Simiduia agarivorans SA1 = DSM 21679: one gene and its partners. The protein of the gene in region 4 binds, or shares a complex with, the protein of the main gene of each other region. Links are inferred from orthologs where the notes say so. Each region holds a gene or a part of one and is shown on either strand. Other genes may lie near its edges.

The links.
Region 1: the proteins of holA (region 4) and dnaN are in contact, whole or in part, in a cryo-EM structure (PDB 8GIZ), measured with the Escherichia coli proteins. The link is inferred for Simiduia agarivorans SA1 = DSM 21679 from one-to-one orthologs.
Region 2: the proteins of holA (region 4) and dnaX are in contact, whole or in part, in a cryo-EM structure (PDB 8GIZ), measured with the Escherichia coli proteins. The link is inferred for Simiduia agarivorans SA1 = DSM 21679 from one-to-one orthologs.
Region 3: the proteins of holA (region 4) and M5M_RS03590 are in contact, whole or in part, in a cryo-EM structure (PDB 8GIZ), measured with the Escherichia coli proteins. The link is inferred for Simiduia agarivorans SA1 = DSM 21679 from one-to-one orthologs.

What each region holds. Positions count from the first base shown.
Region 1 is NC_018868.3:2,740,946-2,748,033, forward strand. What follows is about bases 4,288-7,088. They hold dnaN (DNA polymerase III subunit beta), read right to left. Parts: upstream 6,340-7,088; coding sequence 5,236-6,339; downstream 4,288-5,235. Other genes in these bases: recF (DNA replication/repair protein RecF), read right to left, coding at 4,288-5,197; dnaA (chromosomal replication initiator protein DnaA), read right to left, coding at 6,428-7,088. Outside these bases: glyS (glycine--tRNA ligase subunit beta), read left to right, coding at 1-313; gmhB (D-glycero-beta-D-manno-heptose 1,7-bisphosphate 7-phosphatase), read left to right, coding at 317-886; M5M_RS12190 (lysophospholipid acyltransferase family protein), read left to right, coding at 892-1,605; gyrB (DNA topoisomerase (ATP-hydrolyzing) subunit B), read right to left, coding at 1,664-4,078; more of recF, read right to left, coding at 4,094-4,287. UniProt on the Escherichia coli protein: Confers DNA tethering and processivity to DNA polymerases and other proteins. Acts as a clamp, forming a ring around DNA (a reaction catalyzed by the clamp-loading complex) which diffuses in an ATP-independent manner freely and bidirectionally along dsDNA.
Region 2 is NC_018868.3:3,985,045-3,992,309, reverse strand. The notes cover bases 2,800-5,777. They hold dnaX (DNA polymerase III subunit gamma/tau), read right to left. Parts: upstream 5,326-5,777; coding sequence 3,274-5,325; downstream 2,800-3,273. Other genes in these bases: M5M_RS17800 (FAD-dependent oxidoreductase), read left to right, coding at 5,751-5,777; M5M_RS20420 (hypothetical protein), read right to left, coding at 5,460-5,600; M5M_RS17810 (YbaB/EbfC family nucleoid-associated protein), read right to left, coding at 2,937-3,260; recR (recombination mediator RecR), read right to left, coding at 2,800-2,893. Also shown: M5M_RS17835 (hypothetical protein), read right to left, coding at 1-153; M5M_RS17830 (YcgN family cysteine cluster protein), read right to left, coding at 407-856; M5M_RS17825 (YcgL domain-containing protein), read right to left, coding at 856-1,152; rnd (ribonuclease D), read right to left, coding at 1,149-2,300; more of recR, read right to left, coding at 2,300-2,799; more of M5M_RS17800, read left to right, coding at 5,778-7,265. UniProt on the Escherichia coli protein: Part of the beta sliding clamp loading complex, which hydrolyzes ATP to load the beta clamp onto primed DNA to form the DNA replication pre-initiation complex.
Region 3 is NC_018868.3:788,939-796,135, forward strand. What follows is about bases 4,288-7,197. They hold M5M_RS03590 (DNA polymerase III subunit delta'), read right to left. Parts: upstream 6,287-7,197; coding sequence 5,288-6,286; downstream 4,288-5,287. Other genes in these bases: M5M_RS03580 (TatD family hydrolase), read right to left, coding at 4,288-4,790; M5M_RS03585 (PilZ domain-containing protein), read right to left, coding at 4,881-5,231; M5M_RS03595 (RluA family pseudouridine synthase), read left to right, coding at 6,351-7,007; tmk (dTMP kinase), read right to left, coding at 7,023-7,197. Outside these bases: preprotein translocase subunit YajC, read right to left, coding at 1-268; M5M_RS20610 (helix-turn-helix domain-containing protein), read right to left, coding at 353-1,066; bcp (thioredoxin-dependent thiol peroxidase), read right to left, coding at 1,693-2,157; M5M_RS03570 (malate dehydrogenase), read right to left, coding at 2,246-3,226; M5M_RS03575 (dUTP diphosphatase), read right to left, coding at 3,375-4,001; more of M5M_RS03580, read right to left, coding at 4,011-4,287. UniProt on the Escherichia coli protein: Part of the beta sliding clamp loading complex, which hydrolyzes ATP to load the beta clamp onto primed DNA to form the DNA replication pre-initiation complex.
Region 4 is NC_018868.3:3,800,365-3,807,582, forward strand. Bases 2,135-5,065 are described here. They hold holA (DNA polymerase III subunit delta), read right to left. Parts: upstream 4,160-5,065; coding sequence 3,110-4,159; downstream 2,135-3,109. Other genes in these bases: M5M_RS21010 (trypsin-like peptidase domain-containing protein), read left to right, coding at 2,135-3,015; M5M_RS16960 (LPS-assembly lipoprotein LptE), read right to left, coding at 4,140-4,652; leuS (leucine--tRNA ligase), read right to left, coding at 4,669-5,065. In the rest of the region: M5M_RS16940 (GFA family protein), read right to left, coding at 1-213; M5M_RS16945 (class I SAM-dependent methyltransferase), read left to right, coding at 239-1,024; more of M5M_RS21010, read left to right, coding at 1,447-2,134; more of leuS, read right to left, coding at 5,066-7,116. UniProt on the Escherichia coli protein: Part of the beta sliding clamp loading complex, which hydrolyzes ATP to load the beta clamp onto primed DNA to form the DNA replication pre-initiation complex.

The DNA of each region.
Region 1 (7,088 bases), 1.1 Mb from region 4 along the record:
GGCCAAGCTTGATTCACTGCCGGCCGACGCTATCGATACTGACTTATTGGCAGAGCCGGCGGAGAAAGCCCTGGCTGAGGCAATAGCTGCAAAACGCGCCAGCACCCAGCCCCTGTTTGATCAGAGTGAGTATAAGTTGGCACTCACCAACCTGGCAGACCTCCAGGCTCCTGTAGACGCCTTCTTTGACCAGGTGATGGTGATGGCTGACGACGACGCCCTGCGGAACAATCGCCTGGCGTTATTACAGCAACTTCGCGCTCTTTTTCTGGAAGTTGCCGACATTTCCCAGCTGGTTCCAGCCAAGGCCTGATGCATGGACGACAACCTCAAACTGGTGATACTCGACCGGGACGGCGTGATCAACGAAGACTCGGATGCATTCATCAAATCCGAATCAGAGTGGGTTCCCCTGCCCGGCGCCATTGATGCCATGGCGAGCTTGTCCAAGGCCGGCTTTACGCTGGTGGTTGCCACCAACCAATCGGGATTGGCGCGTGGTTTGTTCGATCTCGATGATCTCGAAGCCATGCACGCCAAAATGGCCCAATTGGTGGAAAGCCAGGGTGGGGCATTATCAGCGGTGTTTTATTGTCCCCACGGGCCGGACGACGGCTGCAACTGCCGCAAACCCAAGCCCGGGCTGATCGACGCCATCGAAGCGGAGTTTGATACCAGTGCTTCGGGTGTACCGCTGGTTGGCGATAGCTTGCGGGATCTTGAAGCAGGCATCAGTAAAGGCTGTGACCCCATTCTGGTGCTCACGGGCAAAGGCCGTAAAACCCAGGCCAGTATCGAACAGCAGGCACCTGATTGGGCGAACAAGCTGGTTGTCTGCGAAGATCTCGCCGCTGCAGCGCACCACATACAAACAGTTTACGGATAAGCACCTTGTTACTCACACTAAGGAATTTGTTGTTTTACACGGTCTACTGGCTGTCTCTGCCGGTATTCAGTTTTACCGGCTTGTTGCTATGGCCGGTTACCAGCTACCGCTGGCGGTCCGGCTTTGTGACCTTGTGGAATCGACTCGTTGTGTGGTGGTTGAAAATCACCTGCGGAGCGACCTATGAAATCCGCGGTCGGGAAAACCTTCCCAGCGGTCCGAGCGTGGTGTTGTCCAACCACCAGTCAGCCTGGGAAACCCTGGCATTGCAGTACTTGTTCAGCCCGGCTTCAACGGTACTGAAACGGGAGTTGTTAAACATCCCGGTATTCGGTTGGGGATTGAGGGCCATGGAACCCATCGCGATTGATCGCAGCAACCCCAGAGAAGCCTTAAAAGCGGTGAAGGAGCAAGGGCAGGCCCGCCTCGCCAGCGGTAATCATGTGTTGATCTTCCCTGAGGGCACACGCAAAGCACCCGGTGAGTTGGGCAGCTTTGCCCGCTCCGGCGCCGATATTGCCTGCGCGGCCGGCGTGCCCATCGTACCGGTTGCACACAACGCCGGCACCGTTTGGCCCACCCGTCAGTGGAAAAAGCGCCCAGGGCATGTGGTATTGAGTATTGGTCCAAGCCTTCAGACCGAGGGAAACAACAGCAAACAGGTCACAGAACAAGCCCGTCAGTGGATCGAACAAGAACTGCATCGCATTGCCGGTTAAGCATTGTAGGTAATAAAAAAGGCGGTCTTTAGACCGCCTTTTTTATTACCGGATGTTTTTACACATCCAGATTTTCCACGCTCAGGGCGTTGGTCTCAATGAAATCACGCCGGGGTTCTACCTGATCCCCCATCAAACAGGTAAAGATCTGGTCAGCAGCCACCGCATCTTCGATGGTAACCCGCAGCATGCGACGGCTTTCCGGATCCATGGTGGTTTCCCACAATTGACCAGGGTTCATTTCACCCAGGCCTTTGTAGCGCTGAATGTTGTATCCACGACGGGATTCGCCCATCAGCCATTCCAGGGCTGCCTTGAAGCTTTGGGTGGCAAAGGTACGTTCGCCACGCTTGATGAAACCGGTAGGCTCCAGCAATCCATTGAGCTTGTCACCCAGAGCAACCATAGCAGCGTACTCGCGCCCACCCAGAAAATCCTGACCAAGGGTGTAGTCAGTTGGCACACCATGGGCGATCACTTCGATACAGGGTTCATAAATATGGCGTTCGCCGTTTTCCAGTGCTTTGACCTGGAAACGGTGCGTGCCGGTAGCCACATTCGCGAGTCGGGCATTGAGCTGGTCACACCAGGCGGCTACCGAGCCTTCATCCGTTAATGTCGCCGTATCAATGCCTTGCAGGTATACCAGCGATTCGAGTACTTCTGCCGGGTATACCCGCGACAGGCGATCAATCATGCGCATGACGCGACGGTATTCTTCCACCAGAGCACCCAGCGCTTCGCCTGAAATACCAGGCGCTTCGGCATTTACATGCAAAGAGGCATTTTCAAGGGCCGCTTGCGTGAGATAGGCGGTAAGTGCTTCATCGTCCTTCAGGTACTGTTCCTGCTTGCCCTTGCTGATCTTATACAGCGGCGGTTGGGCAATGAAAATGTGCCCACGTTCCACCAGCTCACGCATTTGACGGAAGAAAAAGGTCAATAACAGGGTCCGGATATGGGAACCATCCACGTCCGCATCCGTCATGATAATAATGGAATGGTAACGCAGCTTTTCCGGGTTAAATTCTTCCTTGCCAATGCCACAGCCAAGCGCCGTGATCAGGGTGCCCACCTCTGCAGACGAGAGCATTTTGTCGAACCGGGCCTTTTCAACGTTCAGGATTTTACCTTTCAAAGGCAAAATAGCCTGCGTGCGGCGGTCCCTGCCCTGCTTGGCGGATCCACCGGCGGAATCACCCTCCACCAGGTAGATTTCAGATAATGCCGGGTCTTTTTCCTGACAATCTGCCAGCTTACCGGGCAAACCGGCAATATCCAGCGCACCTTTACGGCGGGTCATTTCACGGGCTTTACGGGCCGCCTCACGGGCACGGGCCGCTTCGATCATCTTGGTCACCACGGCTTTGGCATCACCGGGGTTTTCTAACAAGTAGTCCGTAAATGCCTGGCCCATCTCCTGCTCCACGGCGGTTTTCACCTCAGAGGAAACCAATTTGTCTTTGGTTTGTGAGGAGAACTTCGGATCCGGTACCTTGACTGAAATGATCGCGGTTAAACCTTCGCGGGCGTCGTCACCGGTGGTGGCAACCTTGGCATTTTTGCCCAGACCTTCCTTCTCGATATAGGTATTCAGGCCGCGCGTCAGTGCAGCGCGGAAGCCTGCCAGGTGAGTACCGCCATCCCGCTGAGGGATATTATTGGTATAGCAATAAATATTCTCCTGGAAGCTGTCGTTCCACTGGAGTGCCACCTCAACGCCTATACCATCTTCGCGCTGGGTATTGAAATGCATGGTTTTATTAATAGACGTCTTATTGACGTTCAGGTATTCCACAAAAGCATGCAGACCGCCCGCATACTCGTAGACCTCTTCCTTACCGGTGCGCTCGTCTTTCAGTACGATACGCACGCCTGAATTCAGGAAAGACAGTTCACGCAGACGTTTGGCCAGGTAATCGTAATGGAATTCTATGTTGGTGAAGGTGTTCGCCGATGGCTTGAAGTAAACCTGCGTACCGGTAGTCGCCGCGTCGCCAACCACCGTCAATGGGCCCTGTGGCACGCCATGATGGTAGATCTGCTCATGGATCTTTCCACCACGGCGAATGGTCAGTTTCAGCTCTTCGGACAAGGCATTTACTACCGAAACACCCACACCGTGAAGTCCGCCAGACACCTTATAGGTGTTGTCATCGAACTTGCCGCCAGCATGCAACACGGTCATGATCACTTCCGCTGCTGAAACGCCTTCCTCGTGCATTTCAGTAGGGATACCACGGCCATTATCGGATACAGAAATGGATTCGTTAGGGTGAATGACGACGCGGATTTCGGAGCAGTAGCCTGCCAGCGCTTCATCAATGGAGTTATCCACCACCTCGAACACCATATGGTGCAAGCCGGTGCCATCGTCCGTGTCGCCGATATACATGCCAGGACGCTTACGAACGGCATCCAGGCCTTTCAGGACCTTAATACTGGACGAATCATAGTTCTTCTGTTCGGACATTCAGGTCACTCCAAATCAACCATTATTTTGTTCTAATTTGCTTATCACACCTTGTTCCACGTGGAACAAGTCGAAGGAAACGCCCAAGGCCTGCCAGGCGCCCGTCAATTGCCCAGGGTCTATGCCGGTCACAAATATCTGGGCATCCAACGCTAACAGCCACTGCGCAAGCAGTTGCCTATGTTCTTCATCTAGTTCCGCTGGCAGATCATCCAACAGGTATACACAGGTTCTGTGTGTCGTCTGCTGAAATACCTGGCCAGCGCTGATTTTTAGTGCACAGGCCAGTATTTTTTGCTGACCACGAGAAAGAAACTCTTCTGCAGGCGCCCTGTTCAAGCGTATTCTCAAATCCGCCCGGTGTGGTCCAAGAAGGGTGTAGCCGGATGCTCGATCCCTGTCTAACCCTTCTTGCAGCACATCAACCAGATTCTGGTCGGCAGGCCAACCACGGTGGTATTCAAGGGTCAGATCAGCCAATGCCGGGACCGTGCCCTTAAGCGCGTTAAAAGCATCTTTAAATCGCGTGAAAGCCTGCTGCCGACACTGATCCAACAGCCCGGCTTCCTTTGCCAGCAGCGAGTCCCAGACAGCCAATGCAGAAGCCTCTATTCTACCAGAACGCAGCAGACTATTGCGCTGTTTCAGCGCCCTGCGGACCTGCTGCCAGGCCGGGAAGAACTGTTGTTCCACGTGGAACACCAACCAATCCAAGAACTGACGCCGCTCGCCCGGCCCGCCGGTGATTAACTCAAAGGTGTCTGCATAAATACTTTGCACGGGCAATACTTTCGCCAACTCTGCCGCCGACCCGACAGCTTCACCATTGAGCCTGAACTGGTCCTGTGACCGTCGATTACGTTCTACACCGAGCTTATCTGCCCTCCCCTGGGCTTTGATCACCCCGAAAACGACCACAGACGGCTGATCGGTCTGAATGAGTGGCTTCAGTTTATGAGAACGAAAGGATCGACCACGCCCCAACAAGGATATGGCTTCGAGAACACTGGTTTTACCCGCGCCGTTCTCACCAAAAAAGAGGTTAATCCGAGGGTGAAACTGCAGTTTAGCCGCGGTGATATTGCGGAAATGCTGGATATGAAGAGTATCGATAGACATAAAAAAGGCGACCTGAACGGTCGCCCTATCGCTGTTGATTACAGGCGCATTGGCATTACAACGTAGGCCGAATCACCATTTTCCGGCGCCTCTAGCAAGGCGCTGCTGTTGGAATCGGCAAGCGTTATTTTGACGTTTTCTGTATTCAACACATTAGTGACATCCAACAGGTAACTGACATTGAATCCGATTTCCATGGACTCACCGGTATAATCAACGGTTACAGTTTCTTCTGCCTCTTCCTGCTCTGGATTGTTGGCTACGATGGTTAACTGGCCAGCTTCTAACTGCAATCGAACACCACGGTATTTTTCATTGGATAAGATGGCCGTGCGCCCAAACGCCTGCTTCAACTCTTCCCGAACGCCGATGATCACCCGTGAACCACCCTTGGGAAGGACGCGTTCATAGTCGGGGAACTTGCCGTCCACCAGCTTGCTGGTAAAGGTGAAATCCGTGGTTACGGCTCGCACATGATTAGCACCTAGCACCACCTCTGCTGTTTGGTCACCATCACTCAACAGACGTGCAAGCTCAATCACGCCCTTTCTGGGGAGAATCGCCTGAACTTTTTCCGCACTTTGAATCTCCATGGTGCGCGTGCACATGGCCAAACGATGGCCATCCGTCGCAACCACACGCAATTGACCGGACGTAACCTCCCAAAGCATACCGTTCAGATAATAGCGAACGTCTTGCTGCGCCATCGCAAAGGACGTGCTATCAATTAAACGTTTGATATCTTTTTGCGGGCAGGTGAACGACAGATCACTGGGCCCATCTTCTACATTGGGGAAATCATTGGCCGGCAAGGTAGACAGCGTAAAACGGCTACGGCCGCTCTTAACCATCAGCTTTTGGTTGTCTTCTTTGAATTCAATATCAGCGCCATCGGGCAATGAGCGACAGATGTCGAGTAACTTACGCGCAGGCACGGTAATCTCACCAGAATCACCCGGGTGTTCCAGCTGAATCCGCCCCACAATTTCCACTTCGAGATCAGTACCGGTGAGTGACAGTTTTTCGCCATCCAACACGATCAATACGTTAGACAAGACCGGCAACGTCTGACGCCGCTCGACCACACCGGCGACCAATTGCAACGGTTTTAACAACGCATCCCGCGATACTGTAAATTTCATAACCACTCTCTTATAGGAAATCTAATAGGTCAGTTTGGGCTTATTATATCCAGATTACTCTGCGGTTGTTGCAGGCGTTCCGGGCTTTTTAGCTGGTGAGCAGCCGTTGCAAATTTTTTGTATCCTCGCGGATATCAGCGCTTTCCTCTTGCAGCTCTTTGATCTTACGGCACGCGTGCAACACCGTGGTATGGTCGCGACCGCCAAAGGCTTCACCGATTTCCGGCAGACTGTGGTTGGTCAGCTCTTTGGCCAGGCTCATCGCTACCTGGCGAGGACGTGCAACAGACCGACTGCGCCGCTTGGAATGCAAATCGCTGACTTTTATTTTGTAATATTCCGCCACTACCCGCTGGATATTATCGATCGATACCTGTTTATCCTGCAGCGCCAACAGATCTTTGAGTGACTCCCTCACCAACTCCACGTCTATCGGTCTGCCGGTAAAACTGGCATTGGCGACAACCCGTTTTAACGCGCCTTCGAGCTCTCGCACATTGGAACGTATCCGTTGGGCAATAAAAAACGCGGCATCATGAGGTAATGTCAGATTTTGCTGAGTCGCCTTTTTCATCAGGATGGCCACCCGGGTTTCGAGCTCCGGCGGCTCTACAGCCACCGTTAATCCCCAACCGAAGCGCGATTTTAATCGCTCTTCTAGCCCTTCAATCTCCCTGGGATAACGGTCACAGGTCAGAATGATTTGCTGCCCACCCTCTAATAACGCATTAAAGGTGTGGAAAAACTCT
Region 2 (7,265 bases), 180 kb from region 4 along the record:
CAGCAACCAAGCGCCGACAGTGACGGTACAGAATTGCGCCAGCTCACTGTATTTACGGAATAACCACCAGGTAGCCAGCATCAGCCCCGCCACACCGGCAAAATAGCTGTACCACATATAAGGCACAAACGGATCGGCCATTACTTCATTCATATTCACTCTCCGAATGTAAGGACTAGTCTCTAGTCTCTAGTCTCTAGTCTCTAGTCTCTAGTCTCTAGTCTCTAGTCTCTAGTCTCTAGTCTCTAGTCTCTAGTCTCTAGTCTCTAGTCTCTAGTCTCTAGTCTCTAGTCTCTAGTCTCTAGTCTCTAGTCTCTAGTCTCTAGTCTCTAGTCTCTAGTCTCTAGTCTCTAGTCTCTAGTCTCTAGTCTCTAGTCTCTAGCAATTAGAAACTAGAGACTGGTTTCTACAAATCAACCCAATGGACAATTTCGTTTTCCCAATCTTCTTCGGACACGGCCGTTTCAGGTATGGCGCGGCCGCGCACGGAAATGCCGGCGGCGTGCACGGCTTGCGGATCGCCGGTAATCAGCGGATGCCATTCCGGCAAGTCTTCTCCTTCCGCTAATAACCGATAAGCACAGGTCACCGGCAACCAATGGAACTCTTCGATTTTGTCGGCGGTGAGATTCAGGCAACCCGGCACGCGCTCAAGCCGGTGCGGGTAGTCGCCGCAGCGGCCGGATTCGATGTCCAATAACTTGCACGCCAGGCGGGTGAAATAAACCTCGCCCGAATCTTCATCTTCCAGCTTCTGCAAGCAGCATTTGCCACAACCATCGCACAGCGATTCCCACTGGTAACGACTCATGTCGGAAAGCTTTGTGGTGCGCCAGAAATCCCGTTGCCAGGCCATTACATCAACTTGGAGTTGTGTTTGTTAATGTCGGTCATGTAGTCGTCTTTGGGCGGCGGCAACTGCAGATAAAAGCCCTGACTGTCCAGCGCCGCTTTGACTTTTTCCACATCCACTCGCGCCAGCTTGCGGCCTTCGCGCAATAACAGCGTCATCACATGTTTGGGCTGGCCGAATCGGGCCGTGAGTGCTTCCGGCACGCGGCTGAGTCCGTCGGACTTCAACACGTAAAGGTACATATCGCCATCCTTGGGGCTGCGATAAATATCGCACAGGTATTTAATGGCGTCGGTCATGACATCTCCGGGTTTTGTTCACATAAGGCTTGCGCCAGCTGTTCCAGTTGCTGGCCGACTACCGGGTATCGCCATCCTTTGAGCCCATCGGGCAGTTCGGGCTGACCGGCAATCACGCTGCGGGTGAGTTGTTCAAGGTCTTTTTTGCGGGTAAGAATTTCCGGCGTCACCTGCGCGGTCTCCGATACTGCGACGGCACAGGCTTTGAATTGTTTGAGAATATCGCCTTGCGCCGGCGTCAACGGCTTGTCCAACCGCGCCGGTAAATCCTCTTTGCGCTGCTGGGCATCGGCCACGAAGCCCAATACCGTGTCGGCATAATGCTTGAGCGTGCGATTGCCCATCCCATCAATGGCGGACAGCTGCTTTACCGTGGTGGGTTTGCGTCGGGCCACTTCCCAGGCGGCGCCTTCTTTCATCAAACGGTTGCGCGGCACATCCAACTTGCGCGCTTCCTGTTCGCGCCAGATACACAAGGGCTTTAAAATCGCGAGCTGATCCGGGTAGAGTTTCCAGGCCAGTTTGACCTTGGTATAGGCATCATCAAACTGATCCGGCGCTTCGGCATTGGCCACGAGCTGCGCGCATTCTTCCTGCACCCAGCTGAGCCGATCCAGGGCTTTGAGCCTGATTAAAATTTTGCCGTACACCACCAGCAAATAGGCCACATCCAACGCCGCATAATGCATTTGCGATTGGCTCAGCGGGCGCTGCATCCAGTCGGAACGGGTCTCGCCTTTATCGAGCTCAATACCTAACTGGTCTTTCACCAGATTGGCATAACCCATGGAAAAACCGATGTTCGCGAACGCCGCGGCAACCTGGGTGTCGAACAATGGCTTGGGCACCACACCCAATAAAAACCGGAAGGTTTCCAGATCTTCCGAACAGGAGTGGATGACTTTTATGACCGAAGGATTCACCAGCAATTGCGCCAGCGCAGATAAGTCTTTAATGGCCAGCGGATCGATCAGGTAACAGCCTTTGCCATCGCCCACCTGAATCAGGCCGGCGTGAGGATAGTAGGTCTGGCTGCGCATGAATTCGGTGTCGATGGCGATGGCCGCCTGCTGCGACCAACGCGCACATAACTGCGCCAGCTCGGCTTCGGTATCGACCCAGATGGGGTCGGTGGCGATACGGCTCATCACACCCTCTGTCGGCTGGAGAAGGCGTGCGCCAGGGTGCCGCCGTCAATGTATTCAAGTTCACCGCCCAAAGGCACGCCGTGGGCAATGCGCGATACTGGAACGTCGAGTTTTTTCGCCCGCTCGCTGATGTAATGGGCCGTGGCTTCGCCTTCAATGGTGGGGTTGGTGGCGAGAATCACTTCTTCTATGCCGCCGGCGGCCAGCAAGCTATGCAGTTGGTCCAAACCCAGATCCTGCGGCCCGATGCCGTCGATGGGAGACAAGTGACCATGCAACACAAAATAGGTGCCCTGGTAGGTGCCGGCCTGCTCAATGGCCAGCACGTCGGCTGGCGTTTCCACCACACAAAGCAGCGCCTGATTGCGCCGTTTGTTGGCGCAGATGGAACACAGGGTTTGCTCGGTCAGGGTGCGGCAACGATCGCACTCACCCACGCCTTCCACGGCGGTGGCCAGTGCCGTGGCCAACCGGCTGGCGCCTTCCCGGTCGCGCTCGAGCAAATGCAACGCCATGCGCTGGGCCGATTTGGGGCCAACACCGGGCAGTGCACGCAAGGCACTCATCAATTCATCAATTAAAGGGCTGAACATTAATTAAACAGTCTCTGGATTCTGGTCGCTGGTTTCTGGTCACTCAGAAAGGCATCTTGAATCCCGGCGGCATCTGCATGCCGCCGGTCAGGCTTTGCATCATCTCGCGGTTTTTATCTTCCACTTTGCGCACTGCATCGTTGACGGCAGCCGCCAATAAATCTTCCAACATTTCTTTGTCTTCAGACATGAGCGAATCATCAATGCTCACGCGCTTGACGTCGTGGCGGCCATTCATAATCACCGACACCAGACCCGCGCCCGATTGACCGGTCACTTCTGCGTTAGCCGCTTCTTCCTGCATCTTCTGCATTTTTTCTTGCATCTGCTGCGCCTGTTTCATCAGGTCGCCCATGTTTCCGAACATGTTTACCTCAGCGTTAAAGGGGTTCTACCGTGGATTCGTCCAATGCGGCCTGAAAGGTGGCTTCCAGTTTCTGCAACAGCGAATCGGTTTTCAGACTTTCCAGGGCGCGCGCCTGTTTCTCCGCGCGCAGCCGGATAGCGGTGGCCGACGGCGTTTCCGTTTTCACCTCACCGGGCTCGATATTCACCTGCACGGGCTCGTTGAAATAGGCCGTGAGCACATCGGCCAGCCGCTGCTGGTGACTGGGGTCGTACAGGTTGGCGTTGGCGGCATCCAGGACAAAACTCAGCTGGTTGCCATTTACCGCCACCAATTCACTGTTCGCAGCGGTGCTTTGCAGCACCCCGGCCACTTTCAATTCCAGATACAGCCCCACCCAATCGCCCGGTTTGAGGGTGACCAGGTGGTAGGACCTGACCGGCGCGTGTGTCGCCGGTTGTGCAGGCGCTTTGCTTTGTACCGGTGCAGGTGCAGGTGCAGGTGCAGGTGCAGGTGCAGGTGCAGGTGCAGGTGCAGGTGCAGGTGCAGGTGCAGCAGGCTGCGCGGCCACAGGTGCGGGCGTCAAGGATTGGCTGTTTGCGCGAGACGGTTCGGCCAGACCAGGTTCGGCCCGGGCAGATTCGGCCCGGACAGGTTCAGCCTGAGCGGGCGACGACGGTTGCGGGGCTGCTACCGGTTCAGGTGTTTTTTTTTCCGCGGATGCGCTTGGCTGATGATCATCCTCATCGCCGTCCAGCCCGGGCGGTGCTTCGTCCCAGGGCGGGGTGTCATCCCGGGGCGGCAGACTCTCGGCCGGCGGGGGCGTTGCCGGTGCAGGCGCCCTCGCCGTCTCCACTCCGGCGGCGCCAGCGGCTGGCTGGGCAGCAGATTGGGTCTCAGGCGCGGGTTGTGGCGCGCTGACTGGCGGCGCTGCCTGCGGCGCACTGGCTGGCTGAACACTGGCCGGCTGCGCCAGCGCGGTCTTGGGCAAATCGACCACACCCTGGGGTTTGAACGCCAGCATGCGCAACAACACCATATCAAAACCGCTGCGCGGATCGGGTGCCAGCGGCAGATCGCGGCGGCCCAATAAGGCGGTCTGGTAATAGAGCTGGACATCTTCGGTGGGCATGGCCTGAGCCAGCGCCAACACCTGTTCGCGATCGCCAAAGGAGTTGTCGATGGCTTCGGGCATGGCCTGGGCGATGGCAATGCGGTGTAACACCGACAGCATTTCCGCCAACGCGCCCTGATAGTCGGGCGAGTGTTCGGCCAGCTGGTTGACGGCGCTCATCAGCGCCTGGGTGTCGGCTGCCGCCAACGCAGACAACAGGGCATACACCAGCTGCTGATCCAGGGTGCCGAGCATAGACCGCACCTCGGCCTCGGCCACCTTGCCATTGCCAAAGGCGATGGCCTGATCGGTGAGCGAGAGCGCATCGCGCATACTGCCATCGGCCGCGCGCCCCAACTGCCAGAGCGCGGCCTCTTCAAACGGCACCAGCTCTTTTTCGAGCACGTACGCCAGATGGCCCACGATGCGCTCGGGGTTCATGTTCTTGAGGTTGAACTGCAAGCAGCGCGACAACACCGTCACCGGCAGCTTTTGCGGATCGGTGGTGGCAAGCAGGAATTTCACGTGGGGTGGCGGCTCTTCCAGGGTCTTCAGCAGGGCATTGAAGCTGCTGGTGGAGAGCATGTGCACTTCGTCGATGAGGTAGACCTTGTAGCGGCCACGGGTGGGCGCGTACTGGACGTTTTCCAGCAGCTCGCGGGTGTCTTCCACCTTAGTGCGGCTGGCGGCATCCACTTCGATCAGGTCGACAAAACGGCCTTCGGCAATTTCATTACAGGCCGAGCACTGGCCGCACGGCTCTGAGCTGACGCCGGTTTCACAGTTAAGGCATTTGGCCAGAATACGGGCGATGGTGGTTTTGCCCACCCCGCGGGTGCCGGTGAACAGGTAGGCGTGGTGCAGCCGGTTGTGGTCCAGGGCGTTAATCAACGCCTGGAGCACATGCTCCTGCCCCACCATCTCGCGGAATATGCGCGGCCGCCATTTGCGGGCGAGTACCTGATAACTCATGAGTGTAAGTGCCTGATAATACGAACGTTGCAGTATATCTCAGCTCACTTTGAGAAACACGGGGTCCGGGAGGTGGCGTTCCGGACAGACAGGGCCCGCGGGCGGCAGACCACTCAAGCGTGTCCTTTAACACGCTAGAGGCCCGCCGTTGCGGCGTACACCTGAAAGCCAAACCAGATCGCGACCAGAATCTCAATCAATACGCCCGTGCGCTTACCCACGTTTACCTCCCCATATGTGCGCGCCAGAAAACGCCGCGCGGATGCCATTGCCATGATGGAGACCAGTATCGCAACCGCCACCCGCCGGGAAAATCGGCCGGATGGCGGCCCCCGTTTGGCCTAGGCCATTTACGACATGAGGCCAATGCAAGCCGGGCCGCCCGATCCCTACACTGGCGCCATCTGAAATTGAGTGGCAATGCGATGCAGAAGCTAGACCTGATTATTGTTGGTGCAGGCCCCGCCGGGCTGAGTGCCGCCGTGCAAGCTGCCAAGCGCGGCCTGCGCTGTTTGGTACTGGAGGCGGCAGACGCCATCGCCGGCACCATCCGCGGTTTCACCGGCGGCAAGTGGATCATGTCTGAACCCAGCCGGCTGACCAAACGCAGCCCCCTGCCGTTCGACGCCGCCCACCGGGAAACCCTGCTGTCGGAGTGGGAAGCGGTGGCCGCAGCGCACCAACTGCAACTGCATTGCAACGAGTCGCTGGTCAGCATTGACGGAGAAGCGCCCCAGTACGTGATTACCACCAGTAAAGGCGTGCACTACCAAACCCGGCACATCGTGCTGGCTTACGGCATTCAGGGGAACCCCACACCGCTGCCGGCGCCCGGCGCTAATCTGGTGGATGTGCAATACCGGGTTCCCTCGGCTGGCTGGCGCGATCAGCGCATTGCCATTGTGGGCGCCGGCGATTCTGCACTGGAAGACGCGCTGTTACTGGCCGAACACAACAACGTCCTGCTGCTGAACCGCAAGGATAATTTTGCCCGCGCCAAACCCGCCAACCGGCAGCGCTTTGAGGCCGCAGTGGCGGCAGGCCGGGTTCAGTACCTGGCCAACGCCCAATTGCTGGCGGTAGAACCCCGCGGCAAAACCACTCGTCTGCTGGTCTCTCATCAGGGCGAAAAACGCCGCCTGGTAACGGATCAACTGATGGCACGGATTGGCACCCAATCACCCCGGGTACAACTGGAACAGTGGGGCCTGCACTTTGACGACGCGCGCGCCCAATTCCCGGCGCTGGATGAACACAACCAAACCAACCGGGCCGGCATTTATGTGATCGGTGCGCTGGCGGGCGAACCACTGATCAAACCCGGCATCAATCAGGGTTTCAACGTGGTAGAACACATTGTGGGCCGCCCCGCCGAACCCTTGGTGTTTCAAGCCCTGAACCAACGGCTGACCCAGCTGGGCAGCCGGGAAAACGCATCCGCATTGGCCCAGTGGCTGGCGCAGCACCCGCTGTTCAAACAACTGAACCGCCGGCAATTGCTGACACTGATGGAAAAGATCGACGTGCGGCGGACCCTGAGTGGGCAAACGTTGCTGCACAAAGGGCATTTTTCCGAATCGCTCTGCATCCTCAAGCAAGGTCAGGCGCAGGTTGCGCTGACACAACCCGTGTATCTGGAAGCGGGCGATATCTTTGGCGAATTCAGTCTGCTGTCGCGTCAGCCGGTAAGCTGTGACGTGGTGGCCGACACCAACTGCGACGTGATCGCCATTCCGCGCAACGTGCTTGAACCTTTGTGGGCAAAGGACCCGCGCTTCTGGCGCCAGACTGCCCTGATGTATTTTCGCCGCTATCTCACCGCCCGCCTGCACTACCCCTTGCCGAGCCGGCTGACAAAATTGCTGTTGCTGTCGGCCAATACCGTCAGTCTTGCACGCGGCGAATCGTACCCGCTCAACGATCAGGTAGCATTTATTCTG
Region 3 (7,197 bases), 3.0 Mb from region 4 along the record:
CGATGTTTGTGCCGGTTTCCAGAACGATGTAGTTTTCATCGACTTTGGTGATTTTGCCCAACATGCCGCTGGTCATGACAACCTCGTCGCCTTTATTCAATGCACTCACCAGCTCATTGTGCTCTTTCTGGCGCTTGCGCTGTGGACGGATAATAAAAAGGTACATAAACAGGAACAGGCCGCCGAACATCAGCAGGGTGACGATAGGATTGGCCTCGGGTGCAGCAGCCTGAGTTTGCGCTACGGCTTCGGGAATAAAGAACGACATGAGAGTAGTAACCTCAAGATAATCAGGAACTTAAGGCGGCAACTCTACAGTGTTTGGCAGAGGCAGGCAATTAGCCCTGCCCCATCAGGTGTAATCGCGGAACAGCTTTCTGAACGTAGACGGCGAAAGCCCGGTCCACCGTTTGAACGCATTGGTAAAACTGGTCCGGTCAGAAAAATCCAATGCGTTTGAAATTTGATCAACGGACAAATTTTGATCAACGAGATAACCGATGGCGTAGTGAAATCTGACCTGATCGCGCAACATGGCAAAATTGATCTCTGCCTGCTGCAGCCGACGCTGCAGTGTTCGCTTGGACATACTCAGTTCGCTGGCGATATCATCGATCGACAAAGAAGACTGACCGACCCGGCGTGAAAGTGAATCCATCACGCGACCAGGCACACCAAATACAGCGGGTAAACTCGCCAGCTCTACGTACTCGGGCAATGAACGGATACCTGCTACGGCAAACCCTTCCTGAGCCCTGAGAATTTTGTCTGGTGACGCATTTAACTGAACCATGCGGGCGACTCCTTCTGCCAATAGTGCCAAGACTTCACTATCTTGTGCAGTCAATTGACCGGTTTGTCCTGCCCGGTCATTTTGCGCGTGCAGCGGGGCTTCCTTGACGCTACCCGCCCTTCGGCGAATCAACATCAATACGGCACTGGTCGCCGGTAATGGCGCCACCAGTGCCTGTAGATCAGCTGCACTTTCAGGAGTATATGCTAAACCCGGCAGGTTGCCGGTAATATCAGGCAAAAGTACAAGCATCTTCGGGTTCTTCAGGCACATGAGTGCGTGTAACTCTGCATCCAGAGCGCCCTCGCCTACTTGAAGCGCTTCTCGCCGGGCACCCGCAATGTGACTGAAGTACTGGCACCCGCCCAATGCTTGCTGGTAAAGAATGGCCTGGTCGGCCTCAAACATGGCACAGGCAGCCCCCAGATACGACCAAATCTGTGCATTGAGCCCACCCGATGGCTCATAGGCAAGACGCAATAATAATCGCAGCCTGTCGCTGAACGAATATAGCGACATGCGCTGCCAGGGCGCCGCCGTTAATGCCTGTATCGATTCCGCAGAAGAAATGACCTTTTCCCCCAATCACCCCAAGACGTTTAGGGACATTAATGTCCTCTATTGTGGCCGTCTAACTTATTTCTTATAGCTATTTATCGCCAGTTCCCAGAGCGCCAGCAGGTGGCAATAAGCGACAATAATTTCATTTGCACGGGTTTTAACGCCCAATCGACACTGGTGTGCAATTTACAACTTAATATAATCGTTAGTTATAAGAAATGCCAGTTGTTGTTCTTTATGGCACAAAAAAGCCCGCCAAGGCGGGCTTATCCCATTCGGAAATCCAGAGACGCAAAAGGCGAACGTTCTTACACATCAGCCCTTCGAGATACAGAGGATTACTCTGCCAACAGCTCCGCGATAACGTCGTGATGGTTCGAGGTTTTGAACTTGTCCACAATATGGCTGAGCTTGCCTGCTTCATCCACCACAAAACTGGTGCGGATCAACCCCATAAATTCCCGTCCCATGAATTTTTTCATACCCCAAACACCATACTTGTCGGCAATCTTATGATCTTCATCGGACAACAAGTCAAAATTCAGCTGGTGCTTATCTACAAACTTCTGCAGCTTTTCTACCGGGTCAGGGCTTAGCCCCAACACAACGGTATTAGCATCTGCCAACATTTGCTGGCTATCCCGCATTCCACAAGCCTGTGTGGTACAGCCTGGTGTCAACGCTTTGGGATAAAAGAACAACACCACTTTCTTGCCTCGGAAATCCTTCAGGCTGACTTTCTCGCCCTTGTGGTTTTTCAGGCTGAATGCCGGCGCCAGATTGCCAATTTTCGGGTATGACATGGAAACTCCTTGTGACTGAAGCTGAAAATTGTAGCAGACATAAAAAAGGCGCGATAACGCGCCCTTTTAAACCATCAGCGGGTGCCTATCAAGGCAGCAGCGCTTTCACAGCGTCACGCTCTTCCTGCAACTCTTTTTCGGTTGCCAGCATCTTGGCCTTGGAGAACTCGTTGATCGAAACGCCCTGAACTATTTCCCAATCGCCGTTTTTGCAGACGCAGGGGAAAGAGTAGATCAGGCCTTTTTCAATGCCATAAGAACCATCGCTGTAAACACCCATGCTCACCCAATCACCTTCAGTGGTGCCCAGGGCCCAATCGCGCATATGGAAAATAGCGGCGTTGGCGGCAGAGGCGGCGGAAGAGGCGCCACGTGCTTTGATGATGGCAGCGCCACGCTGTTGTACCACAGGAATAAATTCGTTTTCGTACCAGCTCTGCTCAATCAGACCCATGGCGTCAGCGCCATCAACGGTGGCCTGATGCAGATCCGGATACTGGGTAGACGAGTGGTTACCCCAGATAGTGAGTTTTTTCACATCGTTGATGGTTTTACCGGTTTTTTGGGCAATTTGCGTCTGGGCACGGTTGTGATCCAAACGTGTCATCGCGGTAAACTGACGCGGGTCGATGTCAGGGGCATTGCGCTGAGCAATCAGTGCATTGGTATTGGCGGGGTTACCCACCACCAGAACCTTGATGTTTTTGTTGGCATGGTCGTTAATCGCCTTGCCTTGGACGGAAAAAATCGCCGCGTTGGCTTCCAGCAGGTCCTTGCGCTCCATACCTGGGCCACGTGGACGGGCACCGACCAACAGTGCGTAATCAGTATCTTTAAAAGCCACATTGGCGTCATCAGTGCACACCATGCCCGCCAGCAATGGGAAAGCACAATCGTCCAACTCCATCGCCACACCCTTCAGTGCTTCCAGGGCCGGGGTGATTTCCAGCATCTGCAGGATCACGGGCTGATCTTTGCCGAGCATTTCGCCGGCTGCAATGCGGAACAGGAGGGAGTAGCTGATCTGACCAGCGGCGCCGGTCACGGTAACTCGTACAGGTGCTTTCACGATGTATCTCCGTATCGTTGGTTCTTGTGCCTAATAAGCGGCGCACATTATAGGCGCTTGGGGGGAAAATTCACCTTAAACTGGCTGAATACCCCTATTTACAAAAAGAATACCCTTTATTCTTCCCATGTATATGACTGATGGTTACTCAGGCCTGCTGGTAGCGCGCCGCCAGTGCTTTGTATAACGCATCGGCAAAATCCGGCGCATTAGCGTCCAACCCGGCGACCGCTTCAACCAGATGCTCATTATCCTCTCTGCCAGACCAAAGCTTTTTATAACTGCCATCCTTGTAGCCATGATCCTGCCGGAAGAAGTTAAGCACGTTTTTTCCCACATAGCCGGTATACAAGCTTTCAAAATCCAGTCCGCTGGCGTTCATCAGGGCCGCAAACCCCTCGACGCTGAACTTGCGGGTGTTAAGCGTGGCGCCCGCAAAGGCTTCTACAGCCAATCTGAATTGCTCTTCGCTGCCTTGGGCGCTGCCCAACCCCGCCAGCCCCTGCACCAGATCTTCCAGCAGTGCCTCGCGCGATTTTTCGTCAACCAGTAGCTGACTAAGGCCAAAGTGCCAGATGTCTATCAATTCCAGTTGCACCTGCGCCAGATCTGGCGCCTGCTTTTTCCACCACTTCCAGCCGAAATGATCCAACAACTCAGCGCATTCCACCCAAATTGCCCGATACCACGCAAATCCCTGTGTTCGCCATTGTTCGTTTACTTTGGTGTTCATGCTGTCCTGAAGATCAAGCATGGTGCTCAGTTGCTGACGCATTATGTCTCCCTATACCGTGCGCTCGGCGCGGTTGAATAATCGGTAAAAATTTTCTGTGGTCTTTTGAGCGAAGGCCTCAAAACTCAGGCGTTTCAAATCGGCAAGAAACTCCGCGACTTCGCGAACATATTGCGGCTCATTGGGCTTGCCTCGAAATGGCACCGGCGCCAGATAAGGCGAATCGGTTTCCACCAGTAACCGGTCCATCGGGACGTACTCTGCCACCTCCCGTAATGCATCGGCATTGCGGAAGGTCACAATGCCCGACAATGAAATGTAATAGCCCATATCCATCGCGGACCGGGCCATAGCAACATCCTCGGTAAAGCAATGCAATACGCCGGCACTGTCGTGACGTCCGTATTGTTCGATCAGATCCAAAGTATCTTTACGTGCATCGCGCGTATGCACCACAACGGGCAAACCGGCTTGCCCGGCTACGTCCAGGTGCATGGCAAAGCTTTCGCGCTGTATCGCTTTGGTGTCTTCGGTGTAATAATAATCGAGACCGGTTTCTCCAACCGCCACCACATGGGGCCTGCGCGTCAGCGCCAACAATTGCTCGCGGGTGATTGCACCCTCCTCCACATCCAACGGGTGTGCCCCCACAGACGCCGATACTTGAGGGTATTGCCCGGCAATCGACAATACGGCCTCCACGTTCTGGCTGGAGATGGCAATACACAACAAATGCGAAACACCGCGCTCTGCTGCCGCTTCAATAGCCTGGGCCAAACTCCGGTCGCCCAGCTTCAGGCGATCGAGGTGGCAATGAGAGTCCACTAACACAGGAACATCCTCTCGGTATTTTTGGGGTGATCTTTCTCGCGCACACAAAAAAGGCCAGCATGCTGGCCTTTGGCGCGCGAACAAAGCATTTTACATGGTATGGGTTGGTCTGTCCGAGGTCAGAGAACCCGCCAAGTAGGTCTCGATTTTGCTGACGGCCATGTTGTCCTGATCGTTGAACTGGACACCAATGCCAGACGCCCTTGTCCCCTGCGCACCTTTAGGCGTGACCCACACGACTTTACCGGCCACCGGAATTTTTTCACCTTCATCCAGCAAACTCAGCAACATGAACACTTCGTCGCCAAGCTTGTACGCGCGTGTTGTGGGGATAAACAGGCCGCCATTCTTCACAAAGGGCATGTAGCTCGCATACAACACCGCCTTGTCCCGGATGTTCAGGTTCAGGATTCCGTTACGGGCGCCGCCAATTGCTGCCATGTGACTGTCCTTATTGGGTCAATAGTGCAAGTCTAGTGGTAATTGCCGTCAACTGTCTAGCGCAGCCCGGCACGACACAGTGCCTGCCAATCCAGCGCCAGCTCCTCCAGCAATAGCTGCGCGTTGGGATTGGCGCCACTGGTCAATGCCCTCCGCGCACGCGCCAGTTTGTCATAGTAGCGATGGATATGAGGTACCGCCGCGGCCCCAAGCCGTTCACCGGGAATATCGGCGTCGCCAATGCCCAGCTGTAATTTACGCAACAGGGCGCTTAGCCAGTATTGCAGCCACTGCAGCATTTGCTGATGGTCCATACCGAGCCATTGACCCGCTACGTCCAGCGCAGTTACCTCCCCCGCTGTCAACGACCGCATCAGCGCCATTAATGCGGCATGTTGCTCCAGCCGGTCATCATCTAACAGATCCCGCGCCTTAAGAGGGGCTCCGCCTGCCAAGCGCAACAGCGCTTGGGCATCTGCCCTACCCGTGCATTGAGGCTCAAGCCAGGGTAAGACCTTATCTTCCGCCGGCTCAGGCAGCAGCAACATCCGGCAGCGACTTTTTATGGTGGAGAGCAGTGCACTGGGTTGATGGCTGACCAGAATAATGTGGGCGTTGCCAGCCGGTTCTTCCAGATTTTTGAGCAACGCGTTAGCCGATGCGGTATTCATCGCTTCGGCGGGCTGGATGACTACCACCTTGCGACCACCCTGCTGGGCAGTTTGACTTAAAAAGTGATTAACCTGCCGGACCGGATCAATACGGATGGCTTTGCCCGGGGATTCAGGCTCGACCAATAACAGATCCGGGTGGGTATGGGCTTTCAGCAACAGGCAGGATTTACATTTACCGCAAGCGCTGAAGGCAGCCTGAGTCTGACATATGAGCCGGTGCGCCAGCACCATGGCCAGCTGGGACTTGCCCACTCCCGCCCCTCCGGCGAGGAGGAGCGCATGGTGCAGCCGGTCCGCTTGCAACGCGCTGTGCAGATGCTCCCATTCGGCGGCTTGCCAGGGCAACGGACTCAAATCAACGGGGTAGTCTTCCAGCGCCATTGGTATCTGCTTGTCTGTTCATCAAGGGGGTATTTTGCCATACTCGCGGCTCGCGAGGTAAACCATGCACCACACCCAGTTTCCACATCCCTGGCAGCCAGAACCCTTATTTCTGGACGAACACATCATCGCAGTGAACAAACCCGCCAATATGCTGAGCGTTCCGGGCAAGGGGCCAGACAAGCAGGATTGTCTGGTTGCCAGAGTGAGCGCTGTATACCCGGATTCACTCACAATTCACCGGCTCGATTACGCGACCTCGGGCGTTATTTTACTGGCGCGCAATACAGTCGCCCATCGGGCAATGAGCCGGCTGTTCGAAACCCGCAACATCGAAAAACGCTATGTCGCGGTGGTGGCAGGCCTGGTTGCACAGGAAACCGGAGAAATCAATCAACCGCTGATATGCGATTGGCCCAACCGTCCGCTGCAGAAGGTGGATCACGCGCAAGGGAAACCGGCCACTACCCGTTACCAAAGGATTGATATCAATCCCCATGTGCCCTGCTCCCGGCTTGCACTGACACCCATTACCGGCCGTTCGCATCAATTACGCGTACACCTGCAGTGGTTAGGGCATCCGATTCTGGGGGACGAGTTTTATGCACCTTCAGAAATCAGACAGTTATCGAGACGCTTGCTGCTGCATGCCGAGCGCGTGGCGTTTACCCACCCAATTACCGGTGCAGCAATAGCGATTGAATGCCCTGCTGAATTCTGAACCGGGCACGGTGATTCAACGGGCCAGTAATTGATCGAGCACAGCAGCCAGCTCGGCCTGAACCTGCTCGAGCGACTGACCTGCATCCACCACCCGAAAGCGATGAGGTTCCGCCTGTGCCCGCGACAGATAACATTGCCTGACACGCTCAAAAAACGCCTGCGCTTCCGTTTCAAACCGATCCAGAGCG
Region 4 (7,218 bases):
GGCAACACCGGTATTAAACGTGTAAGTGGTAATGGCGTCCGCGCCCTGAATCAGTCGAAAGCGCGAAGTGGGCACAATAATGTGTTGAAAACCGAGCTTCTGGCACATGGAACAGTTGCATTCCTGTACCGTAATAGCATCGGGCAGCAGGCATTCGGCTTTCACTGCGCCGCAGTGACAGCTGCAGATATAAGATTTCTCAGTCGTCGACATAATAAAATCCAGCAGGAGAATAACTATGACTAAGCAGATTATCACAGGCATTGCCGGCCTGGTGTTTATCCTGACTGCCGCGATCAGCGTGCCAGCAGTGGCCGGTGCTACCGAAGTGCAGGCATTGCTGGCCGCACCGGAAAGAAGCGCGGAGGACCGGCAGCGGGATCAGAGGGACAAGGCTGCTGAGCTGGTTGCGTTCATGAATCTCAAGTCGGGAGATCAGGTGGTGGATGTTTTCGCCGGCGGCGGCTATTGGAGCGAATTGTTTGCCGCGGCCGTCGGGTCCACCGGTAAAGTGTTGGTCCACAATAACAAAGCCTACCGAAGCTTCGTCGGGCCCGATGTCCACAAACGCTTTCACGACAAACCCCTGTCGCAGGTGGGGCTGCATGACCGGGAAGTGGATGATCTGGATCTGACGCCGGCCAGTCAGGATGTCATCTTCATGGGATTGTCATTTCACGATCTCTATTTCGCCGATGCCGCGCAAGGTTGGCCAGCGATTGACGATCAGGCCTTCATACAGCAGTTAGCCGATGCCCTGGTCACACAAGGGCGGTTGATTATTGTCGATCACGAGGCCAAATCCGGCACCGGTGTGAGCGCGGCCCAGACCTTACACCGCATCGAGCGTAAAGCCGTCATCGAACGTGTCACGCCCTTTGGTTTTAAGCTGGTGGCCCAATCGGCGTTGTTGGAAAACAAGACAGATCCACTCGATATCAGCGTATTTGACCAGCGGGTCAGAGGTAAAACCAGCCGGTTCATTCTGGTATTTGAGAAAATGAGCAAGATACAATCAAACTAAACTACCAAGCTGGTGCGACAGCGTTCAAACACTAGCGTTTAACCAGTAGTATTGCGGGCATTAACACTGGTGAATAAGAGTTCAGATTAATGCACGTAAGAATACTATGGGGCTTGCTGTTGTTGCCGGCTTTGCTGTCATGTACGGATGGGCGGGATCAACATGCAGGTGCCAGCGCGGAGGGGCAGGCATATGACGCGACTGACATACCGCTTAGTTCACGCTCCGAACCTGCTAGTTCCGGGTTGGCTGGTTCTGGCACCTCTGGCACCGAACCATCGCCTGAGGTCCGTGAACCAGCGTCTTCTTCCACTGAGATCGGACCTGGTGCGTCAGTAGCACCGGCCTCTGGAGCCGTCGAGCGAGAAATTCTCACCACGCACAAGCCACGTAATGCCATTGAAACGGCCAGGAACAGCACGGTGTTTATTGATTCTGGTTTTGGTACGGGCTCGGGTTTTTTCTTCGATCAGGCTTGCACAGTGGTCACCAACCGACATGTGGTTCAGCTGACCTACCAAGACATGAAGGAAATGAAATATCGCCACCAGCAAGTGACACGGTATCTGGAACACGGTGTGGCAACGAGAGAGCAGCGGCATGAATTGCAACGGGAAAAACAGCATCTTGACAAGGCAATTACAGCGTTCAAATCCAACGGTCTGGCAAAAGAAATCACTGTCTCCCTAGTAAACGGCAGAAGCTTAGCAGCCAAGGTGCAGGGAATCAGCGAAAATTATGATCTTGCCTATCTTTACCTCAAAGCAGATGGATGCCCTGCGATGGGGTTGAATCCCGATTCAGACTTACCCTTAGGCCATAAAGTTTTCACTATTGGCAACCCAGCAGGACTTAAATATACGGTCACTGCTGGGATTGTATCGGGCTATCAAACCCATGAGGCCGCGGAGTATGTGCAAACCGATGCAGCGATCAACCCGGGCAACAGTGGCGGGCCTTTGATTGATGAGCAGGGTCAATTGGTAGGAGTGAATACAATGATTCTCTCCGGTACAGAGGGAATTGGTTTTGCGATTCCCGTGGAATCCTTGCTTAAAGATTATTCAGATCTCAGCCCCAAAATGCAGAAACTGGTGAATTCGGCTGAGATTACTTTGTGGAATCCAGCTGCGAAGACCACAGCAGATTCTAACGATAGTGATGAAGCGTTGTTGCGCGATGCGCATAAAAACTGTCTGGTGGAATTTGATAGCGCGCAATGGGTCGCAGCCAAACAAGAGTGTGAGTATGCTGCGGGAAAAGACAATGCCCAGGCACAATTTTTATTGGCTGAATTGCTCATGGGCGAAGCTGATGCTACGGCCGAAAAGCGAGCGCTTTCGCTTTATCAGCGAGCGGCCTCTGCGGGCTATGCGGAGGCGATATATCGGGTGGCTCAAATGCGAGCATCGGGCGAGCGACTGTCCAGAAATGACGCTATGGCGCAGGATCTTATCGAGGAAGCCTGTGAAAAAGAATTCGCGGTGGCCTGTAACCGGTTAGCGATATACGCACTTCGTGCTCACGATTATGAAGCCGTGCATCTGCATCTGGATAAAGCCATTGAAACGGGCAGTGTGCTGGCCAGGTTGAATAAGGCTTACACGCTGGAAAACGGGCTCGGTGTAGAAGCCGATCCGGCCGCGTCCTTTGAGCTTGTTCGTGAGGCGGCTATGCTGGGAAGCAATTTGGCTCAATTCCGTATGTTCTGGCATTACTACAAAGGCGAGCAAGTTGAAAAAGACTATGCCAAGGCATTGGTGTGGCTCAAAGTATCGGAAACCGACAAGCAGGAAGATGAAGACTATATCGAAGGCTGGGATAGGGATATCCCGGCAAACACCCGGTTCTTTCTGGAGCGGCTGGTTAGTGGCGAACAAAAACTCACTGCCCATGCAGAGGCCAAGAGTCTTAAGCGCCAGATTGCCAAAGAAGCCGAAGCGTATCGGATGAAAACCTTGTATCAACGGTCCCACAACCAAGCGCAATAAGCACTGAGCTACATTACTGAAGAACCTGTGGGTAGAAAATCATTTTGGCTTGCAAGCAAATCCGCGTATTAAAAATTCGGGTTGAGGTTCTGGATTAAATGCTCAAACTCATGCGGGTATTGCTCGCGGTCAGGCTGCGTACCCCGGCCAGCTGCAATACAAGGTCGAGCAATTCGTCCCAGGGGTCGGCCGGGCGCATGCCCTTAACCGCCCGGTCGATACCGTTGCATTTACGCAACAAGACTTCCAGTTCGTTGGGCTTCAGGCGGCGCAGCGCGGCGCTGACGATGGACTTTTTGGAATCCCACACGCCGGCCTGTTTGCATGCCCAGTCGAAGTTGCTGCCACTGGCGGTGCCCGCAGCCACTTGCAATAACGACCGGATATCGCGCGTGAGTGCCCACAAAATAGCGAGGGGTTCCGTGCCTTCGCCTTTCAGGCCCTGCAGGTTGCGTACTGCTGCCTGAACATCGCCCAACAGGGCTTTGTCCACCAGCCCGAAAATATCGTAGCGGGCGGAATTGGCCACCACATTGGCCAGTAACTGTGAATCCACCCGGCCATCGGTTGCCAGTAGTTTCAGTTTTTCGATTTCCTGCGCCGCCGCCAGTAAATTGCCTTCGATGCGGGTTGCCAACATGTCGATGGCGCTTCTGTCCGCACTCAGGCCTGCCGCACTGAGCCGTTGGTCCAGCCATTGATGTAATTGGGCGCCATTGATCGGCCAGATCTGAATGAAAACCCCCGCCTGTTCCAGCGCGGAAAACCATTTGGCCTTTTGGGTGTTGCGATCAATTTTTGGCAGCACAATAAGCAGCAGGTTGTCGTCTGCCGGGCGTGCCGCATACTCCTGCAAGGCTTTTCCACCTTCAGTGCCGGGTTTGCCACCGGTGATGTGCAACTCGATAATTTTCTTTTCGGCAAACAACGACAGGCTTGCCGCACTGGCGTGCAGCTGACCCCAGTCGAAGCTTTTGTCGGCGTGATAGCGCTCGCGTTCGGTATAGCCCTGTTGGCGAGCGGATTGGCGCAAGGTGTCACAGGCTTCCTGCACCAAGAGCGGCTCGTCACCACTGATGATGTAGATGGGCGCCAGGCTTTTGCTGGCGGCCGCAGCCAATTGCTCAGCGCGCAGCTTGGCCATCGGGACTTTGTTCGATCATAAAACTCAGGCGGCGGATGATTTGCGAGGCAAGTTCGCGGGTCATTTCGGTTTGTACCAGAGTGCCCTCGCCGGTGGAGCTCAGCACGCTATTGGCATTGTAACTGACCGCGCGTGCGATTTCCGCCGTTGTGGGCTTGCCAATCAGGCGATTATCCGGATCCCGCAATTCAAACTGAATGGCTTTCAGGTATTCGTACTCGGCGACCACCGCATCCGCGCCCAGCGCGGCGGTGCGCCTTTCGTTAATTTCGCGACCGAGAGCAAGCGTATAAAAACCCGAATTGCCTTCGGGGCGCGTATTGATACCGTTGGCGGCCAGCTGCGCGTGCAGTTCATCTTCCAGGGCACCGGAGGCGCCCTGAATTTTGAGTGCGGTGAAGTTGTCGGGCACATCAATTGCGCCTTTCAGGTGCCAGCCGCAGGCAGCGAGTAACAGGGATATGGCAACAACTGTATACCGCAGTAGCCTCATGGTTTTATTTCCTTGATTACTTCACCGCAAAGGTCACCAGTTTGCCCGGGACCACTTTGCACATTTTTATTTCAACGCCGTCCAGGAACTTCTGCACATTGTCGTTGGATTTGGCCAGCGCAATAATGGTGTCGTTGTCGGCGTCGGCGGCGACGGTAATTTTGGCGCGCACCTTGCCGTTGATCTGTACCACCAGTTCCAATTCACTTTTCACTAACGCCGCTTCATCCAGTTGCGGCCAGCCGGCATCCAACAAATTGTCACCGCGCCCCAGGCCTGCCCACAAGGTATGGCAGATGTGCGGGACGATAGGCGCCAGCAGCTGTACGGCTGCCAGCAGGGCTTCGCGCTCCACCGCCAGGTCCTGGTCGTCTTTGCGTTCAAAGCGGGTGACGTCATTGAGCAATTCCATCACCGCGGCAATGGCGGTGTTGAACGTCTGGCGACGGCCGTAATCGTCGCTCACCTTGGCGATGGTTTCGTGGGTTTTGCGGCGCAGGTCTTTTTGCGGCCCGGTTAAACTGTCCACCTTCAGTTCGGGCGCTGTGCCGGCCTGCTGGTGGGCGTGAACCGCTTTCCAGAGTTTACGCAAGAACCGGTGTGCGCCTTCTACGCCCGCGTCATTCCATTCCAGTGATTGCTCGGGCGGTGCGGCAAACATGGTGAACAGGCGCACGGTATCGGCGCCGTACTGGTCGATTAACTCCTGCGGGTCAACGGTGTTGCCTTTGGACTTGGACATCTTGGTGCCGTCTTTCAGCACCATGCCCTGGCACAGTAAACGCTTGAATGGCTCATCGCCGCTCACCAGGCCTTCGTCGCGCATCAGCTTGTGGAAAAAGCGCGCGTACAACAGGTGCAGGATGGCGTGCTCAATGCCGCCCACGTATTGATCCACCGGCAGCCAGTAGTCGGCGGCGGCTTTGTCGATCATGCCGCCATCGAAATTGGCGCAGGTATAACGGGCGTAATACCAGGATGACTCCATGAAGGTGTCGAACGTATCCGTTTCGTGTTCGGCCGCCTGACCATCGAATTCGGTTTTGCGCCACTGCTCGTCTTTTTTGATGGGCGAATGTACGCCATCCATGACCACCTCTTCAGGCAGCAAGACCGGCAGGCGCGATGCAGGCACCGGAATTTCCTTGCCGCCGTTGAGGTACAGCACGGGAATCGGGGCGCCCCAGTAGCGCTGGCGGGATACACCCCAGTCGCGCAAACGGAAATTGGTGGTGATACGGCCTTTGTTTTCCTGTTGCAGTTTGGCGGCAATGGCGTCGAAGGCGGCCTGGAATTCGAGGCCGTCAAATTCGCCGGAATTGATCAGTTTGCCTTTTTCAGTAATAGCGGCCTTGGTCAGATCGCCTTCGCCGTCGATTACCTGCTCGATGGCCAGACCGTATTTCTGGGCAAATTCAAAATCGCGCTGGTCGTGTGCCGGCACCGCCATCACCGCGCCCGAGCCGTAATCCATCAACACATAGTTGGCCACCCACACGGCCACCGGCTTACCGGTGAGCGGGTGCAGGGCTTTGATGCCGGTATCGAAACCCTTTTTGTCCATGGTGGCCATGTCGGCTTCGGACACCGACTGAATTTTGCATTCGGCGATAAAGGCGGCGAGTGCTGCGTTGTTTTCCGCCAGCTTTTTACTGATCGGGTGTTCGGCCGCCAGGCTCACATAAGTGACGCCCATTAAGGTGTCGGGGCGGGTGGTGTAGACATCAAATGCCGTGTGTTCGCCCACCGGGGCTTCCAGCTCGAAAGTCATCTCCACGCCCTGGCTCTTGCCGATCCAGTTGCGCTGCATGGTGCGCACCTGCTCGGGCCATTCGTCCAGCTGGTCCAGATCGTTCAGCAATTGCTCGGCGTAATCGGTGATTTTGATAAACCACTGGGGAATCTCTTTGCGCTCCACTTTCGAGTCGCAACGCCAGCAGCAGCCGTCGATGACCTGCTCGTTGGCCAGCACGGTCATGTCGTTCGGGCACCAGTTCACCGAAGAGACTTTTTTGTAGGCCAGGCCTTTTTCGATCAGGCGGGTGAAAAACCACTGCTCCCACTTGTAGTAATCCGGCTTGCAGGTGGTGACTTCGCGGCTCCAATCGAAACCAAAGCCCAGGCGCTTGAGTTGGCCGCGCATGTAATCGGTATTGGAATAGGTCCAGGCTGCGGGAGCGGTGTTGTGTTTGATTGCCGCATTTTCGGCTGGCAGGCCGAAGGCATCCCAACCCATGGGGTGCAATACGTTTTTGCCTTGCATGCGCTGGTAACGGGCAATCACGTCCGAAATGGTGTAGTTGCGCACATGGCCCATGTGCAGCTTGCCGCTGGGGTAGGGGAACATGGATAGGCAGTAGAACTTTTCCCGGCTGCTGTCTTCAGTGACCACGAAGCTCTTCTCGGTTTCCCAGAAGGTCTGGGTGGCGGCTTCAATCTGGTCCGGATGGTAATGTTCTGTCAGTGGCAGATGAGTTGTCACGATGGGCCTATACTTAACTGTGTGATTAGAGCAAAGCGGGCAATTATAGGGCTTCGCGCACGGGATTGGTATGCAGCAGAGCCC